3 regions of the Blautia sp. AF19-1 genome follow, and region 2 is predicted to be linked to each of the others. Evidence: predicted binding sites of a transcription regulator. Region 2 holds the regulator's gene; each other region holds the start of a gene.

Region 1 (3,259 bases), on a different contig from region 2:
TGTAGAAGCACGCGAAAAGAAAGACGAAGACTGAGAATGACAAAGCGGTCTGTACTGGTGAAAAACTGGTGCAGGCCGTTTTTTTGCTTATCGCGGCGGAAAAACAGGAAGATCCGAAAAAATTTAGCATGAATTTTTATAAAATTTATAGTTTTCTGAAAAATATATTGATTTCCGGAAAACTACATGATAGAATGAGCTTAGTTTTAAGGGTTGTCTGAAAAAGGCATCAGTGTGCATTTTTTTCGGCGGATACGCCAAAAAAATGCAGAAAATAAAGAAAGGAGAAGAACATGAGCGTACAACTGCTGGATAAAACCAGAAAAATCAACAAACTGCTTCATAACAATCACTCCACGAAGGTCGTGTTCAACGATATCTGTGAAGTCCTGATGGAAACGTTAAGTTCCAATATCCTGGTGATCAGTAAAAAAGGAAAAGTGCTGGGCATCAGCCTTTGCCCGGGCGTGGAAGAAATTACAGAGCTGATCGAGGATAAGGTGGGCGGTTATGTCGATGCCGCATTAAACGAGCGTCTCCTCGGCGTACTCTCCACAAAAGAGAACGTCAATTTACAGACCCTCGGCTTTGAGCGGCCTGGTGTAGAGCGCTACACCGCAATTATCTGCCCGATCGAGATCGCCGGAGAACGCCTTGGTACCGTATTTATGTACCGCTGCACCCCGCAGTACGATATCGACGATATCATCGTCAGTGAGTACGGCACAACCGTTGTCGGACTGGAAATGATGCGTTCCGTCAACGAGGAAAATGTGGAGGAAAACCGTAAGGTTCAGGTGGTTAAATCCGCATTCAACACGCTGTCCTTCTCCGAACTGGAAGCCATCATCCATATCTTTGATGAACTGAACGGGGATGAGGGCATTCTGGTTGCAAGCAAAATTGCAGACCGCGTCGGCATCACAAGATCCGTCATCGTAAATGCCCTCCGCAAATTCGAGAGCGCAGGCGTCATCGAGTCCCGTTCCAGCGGTATGAAGGGAACGTATATCAAGGTATTAAATGATTATATCTTTGATGAACTCGACGAGATCAAAGCAAGAAAGAACCTGAAAGGAAAGGGCGATGCCCATCCGGACGAGGCGAAAAAATAAAAAAGTGGAATGTAGAAAAGAATCGGAGCCGTTTAAGAATGGCGCCGTTTCTTTTTGTGCAAAAAAGCATTCGGGGAGCGGAAAAAATGGTATCATTCCCGTTTTTAGGAATAAACTATAATTAGATTCTAAAGAGAGTATAAAATATGAAAAAATTGCCAAAATAAGAAAAAACGAGGAAATAAGAGAAATTAAGAGCTATCACGAGAGAAAAAAAGAGAATTACAAAATTTATGCATTTGCGAAATGAGGTGGAAAACACTATAGTAAGAACCATCAAGTAGCACTCGAATGAACTGAGTGCTAATAAATAAAACTGAATGAAATCTTGAAGGAGGAAACATAAATGAAGTTAGTACCTTTAGGTGACAGAGTTGTATTAAAAGAGTTAAAAGCAGAGGAAACCACAAAATCCGGTATCGTACTTCCGGGACAGGCACAGGAGAAACCGCAGCAGGCTGAGGTTATCGCAGTAGGACCTGGAAAAGTAGAAGACGGCAAAGAAGTAAAAATGGAAGTTGCAGTCGGAGATCAGGTAATCTATTCCAAATATGCAGGAACCAACGTCAAACTGGAAGACGAAGAGTACATCATCGTAAAACAGGATGACATTCTGGCAGTTGTAAAATAAAGAATAATCAAGTAAAAATCAGGAGGCATGACAATCATGGCAAAAGAGATTAAATATGGAGCAGAGGCAAGAAACGCTCTTCAGAATGGTGTAAACCAGCTTGCAGATACCGTACGTGTAACCCTTGGACCGAAAGGAAGAAACGTTGTTCTGGACAAACAGTACGGCGCTCCGCTCATCACAAACGATGGTGTTACGATTGCAAAAGAGATCGAGCTGGCAGACGGCTTTGAAAACATGGGCGCACAGCTCATCAAAGAAGTTGCTGCAAAGACCAACGACGTAGCAGGTGATGGCACCACAACCGCAACCGTTCTGGCACAGGCTATGGTAAACGAAGGAATGAAAAACCTGGCAGCAGGTGCGAACCCGATCGTTCTTCGTAAGGGAATGAAGAAAGCAACCGATAAAGCTGTTCAGATCCTTGCAGAGATGAGCCAGCCGGTAGCAGGCAAAGAGCAGATTGCAAAAGTTGCAGCTGTTTCTTCCGGAAGCGAAGAAGTAGGCCAGATGGTAGCTGACGCTATGGAAAAAGTTTCCAAAGACGGCGTTATCACCATCGAGGAGTCCAAGACCATGCAGAACGAGCTGGAGCTGGTAGAAGGTATGCAGTTCGACCGTGGATATATCTCCGCTTATATGTGCACCGATATGGAGAAAATGGAAGCCGTTCTCGACAATCCATATATCCTGATTACCGATAAGAAACTGTCCAACATTCAGGAAGTTCTTCCGCTGCTGGAGCAGATCGTACAGAGCGGCGCAAGACTGCTGATCATCGCTGAGGACGTAGAGGGCGAGGCTCTCCAGACACTCGTGATCAACAAACTGCGCGGAACCTTCAACGTAGTAGCTGTCAAAGCACCGGGATACGGCGACAGAAGAAAAGCAATGCTCGAGGATATCGCAATCCTGACCGGCGGCCAGGTGATCTCCGAGGAAGTTGGTCTGGAATTAAAAGACGCTACTCTGGAAATGCTCGGACGTGCAAAATCTGTTAAAGTTCAGAAAGAGAACACCGTTATCGTTGACGGTGCCGGCGCAAAAGATGCCATCGCAGCAAGAATCGGCCAGATCAGATCCCAGATCGAGGAGACCACTTCTGAGTTCGATAAAGAGAAACTGCAGGAGAGACTGGCAAAAATGGCAGGCGGCGTAGCTGTTATCCGTGTAGGTGCAGCAACCGAGACCGAGATGAAAGAAGAAAAACTCCGTATGGAGGATGCTTTAAATGCAACGAGAGCAGCCGTAGAAGAGGGTATCATCGCAGGCGGCGGTTCTGCATACATCCATGTAACAACACAGCTTACAGAGCTGATTGACAGCCTGGACGGCGACGAGAAGATCGGTGCAAGAATCGTACAGAAAGCACTCGAGGCTCCTCTGTTCCACATCGTAACAAACGCAGGTCTGGAAGGCGCTGTTGTGATCAACAAAGTAAAAGAGTCCAAAGTAGGTGTTGGATTTGATGCATACAACGAAGAGTATGTAGACATGATCCAGGCTGGTATCC
Region 2 (3,259 bases):
AACTCAGCAAGGATATAATCTGTTACTTTCTGGTCGAAGTCATCGCCGCCCAGACGGTTGTTTCCTGCTGTGGAAAGAACTTCGATAACGCCGTCACCGATCTCGATGATGGAAACATCGAAAGTACCACCGCCAAGGTCGTATACCATGATCTTCTGCTCATTTTCGTTGTCCAGTCCGTATGCCAGAGCTGCTGCGGTAGGCTCGTTGATGATACGTTTTACATCAAGACCTGCGATTTTACCGGCATCTTTGGTTGCCTGACGCTGTGCGTCATTGAAGTAAGCCGGAACTGTGATAACTGCTTCTGTTACTTTCTCACCAAGGTAGTTCTCTGCATCACCTTTCAGTTTCTGAAGAATCATAGCGGAGATCTCCTGCGGAGAGTATTTCTTTCCTTCGATGTCTACTTTATAGTCAGTACCCATCTCACGTTTGATAGAACGGATGGTTCTGTCTGCGTTTGTTACAGCCTGACGTTTTGCCGGCTCGCCGACCAGACGGTCACCTGTTTTTGTGAATGCTACGATAGATGGAGTTGTTCTTTCACCCTCTGCGTTTGCGATAACGGTTGGTTTTCCACCTTCCATAACGGCTACACAGCTGTTTGTTGTTCCTAAGTCAATACCAATAATTTTGCCCATTGTTGTTTCCTCCTCAATGAATTATGCTAAAAAATGGTTTAATTTCTATTTATTTATCTTCAAGGCTTAATTAGCCACCTTGACCATACTGTGACGGACTACGGAACCTTTGTACATGTAGCCCTTCAGGAACTCTTCTACGACGATGTTCTCGCCGGCTTCCTCATCCTCCACATGCATCACTGCGTTGTGCAGGTTCGGATCGAATTCCTTTCCAACGGCCTCGATCACGGTTACACCGAGTTCATCGAGTGCTGTGGTAAACTGTTTGTATACTTTATTCATGCCGTCTGCGAACGGATCTTCCTCCGGGTTTTCCACCGTTGCAAGTCCGCGCTCGAAGCTGTCAACAACCGGAAGAATCTTCTCGATGATGTCTTTTGCTCCAATGGCATACATATTTGCTTTTTCTTTTTCGGTGCGTTTGCGGAAGTTATCGAACTCTGCCATCTGACGGGTCAGGCGGTCAGTCAGCTCTTCGATTTTCTCATCTTTTTTATCTTTTTTCTTTTTGAAGAACTTTCGTTCTTTGCCATCCTCAGCAGTTTCTTCTGCAGCTTCCGCTTCTTTTGCCTCTGCTGCTTTCTTTGCTTCTTCCTGCTCCGCAGCCGGTTCGGTTTCCGGCAGATCGGTCTCTGCTCCGGTTTCTTTTTCCATCTCGCGTGTAGGTTCTTCCATGGTTTCCTCTTTCTTTCTATTTTCTTCGCTCACTGATCATTCCACCTTTCTACTCACCTGTGTCCGGCTTTTTGAAGACGGCGTCCAGTTGAACTTTTAATGTTTTCAGGTTATCTACCACATTTTCGTAATCCATCCGCTTTGGTCCCACGATACCGATTGTTCCGCGCATACCGTTTCCCATATCGTATGTGGTGGTGACCACGCTGCAGTCCCGTAAGGGTTCCATCGAAGATTCATTTCCGATGTATACCTGAATACCGGTATTTTCCTCTCCGTCCTGCTCCTCGGCAGCTCCTTTGATCATATCGACCAGTTTCTGCCGTTCCTCGAATGTGGAGATCAGCTGGCTGGCTTTGCTGCTGTCGGAAAGCTCAGGGTACTTGAAAATGTTGGTTGCGCCGCTGGTGTACACCGGCACATCTTCTTCGCTGACTGCGATGGCTTCCGCTACGGTATCGACCACTTTGCTGATGATGCCGGAGTGGATGCCTGCCTGCTCTTTCATCTTCTTGATCATGCCAAGATTGATTTCTTCAATGGTCAGGCCATTGAGCTGTGTGTTCAGAAGCAGGTTCAGCTTTAATATCTGTTCATCGTTGATGGTCTCGTCGAGGTCAATCATCTGGTTTTTCACCAGGTTGCCTTCTACGACGATGACGGCCAGGAGCTGCTCTTCATTGACTTTTGAGAGCTGGATGAATTTCACTTTATTTCTGTGATATTCCGGTCCTGTAATCAACGTTGCATAGTTGGTAGATGAAGCGAGGACTTTGACAACCTGCTGCAGAACTTTTTCCATTCGGTCTGTTTTTTCAATGACCATGTTTTTGATGTCTGCAACTTCCTGTTCTTTTTCCCGCATCAGCTCATCTACATAGAGGCGGTAGCCTTTATCGGAAGGAATGCGTCCTGCGGAAGTGTGGGGCTGTAAGATGTAACCCATCTCTTCCAGATCGGACATTTCATTCCGGATTGTGGCGGAGCTTAAATTCAAATCCGTGTATTTGGAAATCGTTCTTGAGCCGACCGGCTCGCCCGTTTCCAGATACGTCTGGATGATCGCTTTTAATATTTTTCTTTTTCTTTCATCCAATTCTGTATCCACTAAGATAAGCTCCTTCCTGTTGTATAGTCCTGTTAGCACTCGTTTCAGTGGAGTGCTAACATCTATGCTCTTAAGATAGCACTCTGCCTTTTGTTTGTCAACACCTTTTCCCGGTTTTTCTATGAAGAAATTGTGAAAAAAGTATAAACCGTTTTCTTTCTGAAAAGGAATCTGACTTTTCTTTTTTATTGCATTCTACTGTTTCAAAGGCGCTATAGCCGTATGGTAGGATTCTGCCATTTTAATACGACCATTTAGTAGCATTTTCTCAGAGGTGATGAATCATGAAATATCAGAGACTGGAGGATCTGCGCACGGACCACGATCTGACGATCCGCCAGGTTGCCGACTATCTCGGCTGCAACCGCGATGTGTATACCCGATATGAAAAAGGCGTCCGGCAACTGCCGATCTCCATTGCCATCCGTCTGGCGGAGCTGTATCAGGTCAGTCTGGATTATCTGGTCGGCATCAGCGATGAGAAGCGGCCGTATGGATCCTGACTTTCCGGTGTCTCCGCCGCAGCAAAAGCAGGAGGACAGTTTTTCTTTTCCCTGTCCTCCCTGTTTTGCTTTTTCGTTTACAGATTCTGCAGATATTCCATCATCCGCGTTTCGCTGAGTTTCCATCCGTCCGGCTCCCCGCAGAGATACAGCGTAAAATGCCCGCACGGGACTCCGTTTTCCAGGTGGATGCCGGTATACAGTTCTACAATGAGGAGTTCTTCTGCTTTTTCTTCATATATATTAGTGATCTGATAGATGCGCTCTCCCTTTTCGTCCACCGGCCATTCTTTCTTCAGCACATCCCTCAGACGGCTCTCCTGCCC
Region 3 (3,259 bases), on a different contig from region 2:
CGGTCTCTTTTTTCAGTGCGGCTTCCTCGATCTGCATCTGCAGAATCTTACGGCGCTGCTCATCCAGCTCGGCCGGCATGGAATCCAGTTCTGTCTTGATCAGAGCGCATGCCTCGTCGACCAGGTCGATTGCTTTATCCGGCAGGAAACGGTCGCTGATGTAACGGTTCGAAAGGGTTGCGGCTGCAACGAGGGCACCGTCGGTGATTTTTACGCCGTGGTAAACTTCGTAGCGCTCTTTTAAGCCACGCAGGATGGAAATCGTATCCTCTACGGTCGGCTCATCAACCTGAACCGGCTGGAAACGGCGCTCCAGGGCGGCATCTTTTTCGATGTACTGGCGGTACTCATCCAGCGTTGTGGCACCGATGCAGTGCAGTTCGCCTCGTGCCAGCATAGGTTTCAGCATGTTTCCGGCATCCATCGCGCCGTCGGTCTTTCCGGCGCCGACGATCAGGTGCAGCTCATCGATAAACAGAATGATTTTTCCGTCGCTCTTTCTGACTTCCTCCAGAACGGCTTTCAGACGCTCCTCGAATTCGCCGCGGTATTTTGCTCCGGCTACCAGGGCTCCCATATCGAGGGAGAAAATGGTTTTATCTTTCAGGCTCTCCGGTACATCGCCGTTGGCGATTCGCTGGGCCAGGCCTTCTACGACTGCGGTTTTACCAACACCAGGCTCACCGATCAGAACCGGATTGTTTTTTGTCTTACGGGACAGGATACGGACAACGTTCCGAATTTCGGTATCACGGCCGATAACCGGGTCCATTTTCTGGTTTCTGGCTTTTTCTACGATATCCTGTCCATATTTTTCCAGGGTGTCGTATGTTGCCTCCGGGTTGTCGGTGGTAACTCTCTGGTTTCCGCGCACGGTGCTTAATGCCTGCAGGAAACGTTCTCTTGTGATGCCGTACTCCTGAAACAGTTTTTTCATGGACGGGCTTGGGTTTTTCAGCATTGCCAGGAAGAGGTGTTCTACGGAAACATACTCGTCTCCCATGGCTTTCGCCTCATCCTCAGCATTTATCAATGCTTTATTCAGATACTGACCGATATACGGCTGACCGCCGGATACTTTGACGCGGTCGTTCAGCGCCGTCTCGACACGGTTCAGAAAATGATCTTTGTTGATTTCCATCTTTTCGATCATTTTCAGAATCAGGCTGTCGTCCTGATGCAGGAGGTTATACAACAGATGCTCCTGCTCTATTTCCTGGTTGCCGAAATCGTATGCGGTCTTTTCCAGGTCCTGTACAGCCTGCAGCGATTTTTGTGTGAATTTACTGATATTCATAATCGGCTTCCTCCTTATCTATTTGGGTGCTAACATTCGCTCCGAACAAAAAGAGCGTTGATGTGAATTTTCTTTTCTTTCTTTGTTCTAGTCGTACTATAACACTAGTTATTAGCACTGTCAAGAGGTGAGTGCTAATTTTTTTTATTTTTCCCGACGCTCCTTTTCTCCCTCCCCCCCTAAAAGATTTTTATTCATCGCCGTACACAGCAATAAAATGAATCAGTGCCTCTGTTTCGGAACTGGCATACTTTTTGGCAGATGCTTCCAGCGGCTGTGATTGATATGCTTCAAACGAATCGCCCTCGTCGCGTCCAGATATGTAGCGATTATCATTTAGTTTCCACTTCCTCATTTCTTCAAAATAAGCAGTATTCGCCATTTCCGAATTCCAGTCCATTCGCTCCAGCAGATAATACTCCATTCCATGATAACATTCTTCGCAAATTCCCGTAAAAAATTCTTCTGCTGTCTGAGATGTTAAATGCTCTGGAGCATACCATATTTCGTTCTCTTCATTATTATATAATGCAACGCAATTCGATGATCCTGTCTCTTTCACATACAGCGGAATTTCGGGAATTCCAAGTCGTTCTGTTTCAAGCCGTACCATCTTCTGCGCTGCAATTGTTCTTTCTTCCAGTGTTTTTTGCCTCCATTCGCTCTCCTTTAAGCTCAGCAGAAATTCTTTATTTTCCTGAAAAATGTTCTCCTGATTCTGGACGAGATTATAGTCCTTTTTTCGTTCGTAAAGTTCTGCCACTCCGGACGGAGACTCAAGCTTCCAATATATCATCATACAAGTCGGTACCATACTCACGCATACTGAAACAAACAGAAATGCGTTTAAGTCACTTCTTTTTAATCTCCAGAATTTTTTCGGAGAATATTTTCGTTTTTTTCTATGTAAATCTCTTAAAACCGTAACAAGAAATATCCCATCCAGCACTGCAAGAAACAACACAATTTTCAGTGAATATTGGGCAAATAAAAACAGCATCAGTATGCTCGGCGGAAATGTATAGAATAAAACTTCATTTGCAGTTCCATCTGCGCAGTAGCTTCGAATGGGTGAGGCCAGCCACAAAATCAGGCACAGCGCATAGGCAAAAAGCATTGTCCCCGACGAAATATGGACGGAACATTCTGTAATATATACCTCAACCTGTTTCACATACATCACATACAAGATACAGATCGGATATAAAATCGAGCTTTTGCTCAACCAGTATGCCGCTGATTTTCTTTCCCGTCTTCTTTTCTGTTCCTCCATATCAGATCCCCCCTGATTTTTCTTTTGTTTTATTTGAAATACTTGTATGTTTATTTTAGCGTAATTTTTCGTTTTTGCCTATCCTTCGTTTTTCAGTTGAATCTTTCTGTAAAAACCAAAATTGCGAAACCCTGTTTTGGCAGGACTCCGCAATCTCTTTTTCCTATTTACTTTATGATACATGACGGGCAGCATATTTCATTTTCTGGTTTCCGGCGCATTTCTTAAAATACTGCCGGATCGCATTTTCGTTCATATCGTTTCCGATAAACACAGCCTGGCCGGCGTTTTTCTGTTCTGTGCCGGTGATGCTGTAGCGGTGATCGGCGACATCAAATTGGAGAAACTGGTCTCCGGCTGCGAACTGTCCTTTTGCACGGATGATATTTCCAAACGCTCCGCGAATGATCTGTTCCAGAAAACACCACAGGGTTTCCGGTGCCTCCATTCGGATATTTTCGAAGGAGAAGGTCTCCGGCATCTTTTCGCCGCTCTGCGTATCCTGTACTTCTTTCTCATATCGGCCGCCCAGCAGCAGGCTCTGGTAATCTTCCCGTGTCATCGTGGATGCATAATCCGTGATGATTTTTGCCTGCGGGTTAATTTCCTGCAGAAATTTCTGGATGCGCTGTTTTTCTTCCGCCTGGCATGCTTCTGTTTTGGAAACAATGATCGTATCCGCGCTTCGG

What was found. The regulator HrcA, encoded in region 2, represses chaperone genes, less so after heat shock. The targets are predictions, from matches to a motif close to TGTTAGCACTCNNNNNNNNNGAGTGCTAACA.
Region 1: a site for HrcA is predicted at 1,394-1,424, ahead of groES (co-chaperone GroES). Genes of this name have one in related genera too.
Region 3: a site for HrcA is predicted at 1,407-1,437, ahead of clpB (ATP-dependent chaperone ClpB). Genes of this name have one in related genera too.

Annotation. Positions count from the first base shown of each region.
Region 1 is NZ_QUGQ01000003.1:157,828-161,086, reverse strand. Features, by position in the region: gene topA (type I DNA topoisomerase) at 1-34, shown strand, start outside; gene codY (GTP-sensing pleiotropic transcriptional regulator CodY) at 294-1,115, shown strand; gene groES (co-chaperone GroES) at 1,462-1,746, shown strand; gene groL (chaperonin GroEL) at 1,783-3,259, shown strand, end outside.
Region 2 is NZ_QUGQ01000020.1:66,791-70,049, forward strand. Features, by position in the region: gene dnaK (molecular chaperone DnaK) at 1-644, opposite strand, end outside; gene grpE (nucleotide exchange factor GrpE) at 711-1,322, opposite strand; gene hrcA (heat-inducible transcriptional repressor HrcA) at 1,372-2,430, opposite strand; gene DWX26_RS13160 (helix-turn-helix domain-containing protein) at 2,715-2,933, shown strand; gene DWX26_RS13165 (hypothetical protein) at 3,011-3,259, opposite strand, start outside.
Region 3 is NZ_QUGQ01000008.1:5,942-9,200, forward strand. Features, by position in the region: gene clpB (ATP-dependent chaperone ClpB) at 1-1,297, opposite strand, end outside; gene DWX26_RS06820 (hypothetical protein) at 1,488-2,570, opposite strand; gene DWX26_RS06825 (CobW family GTP-binding protein) at 2,743-3,259, opposite strand, start outside.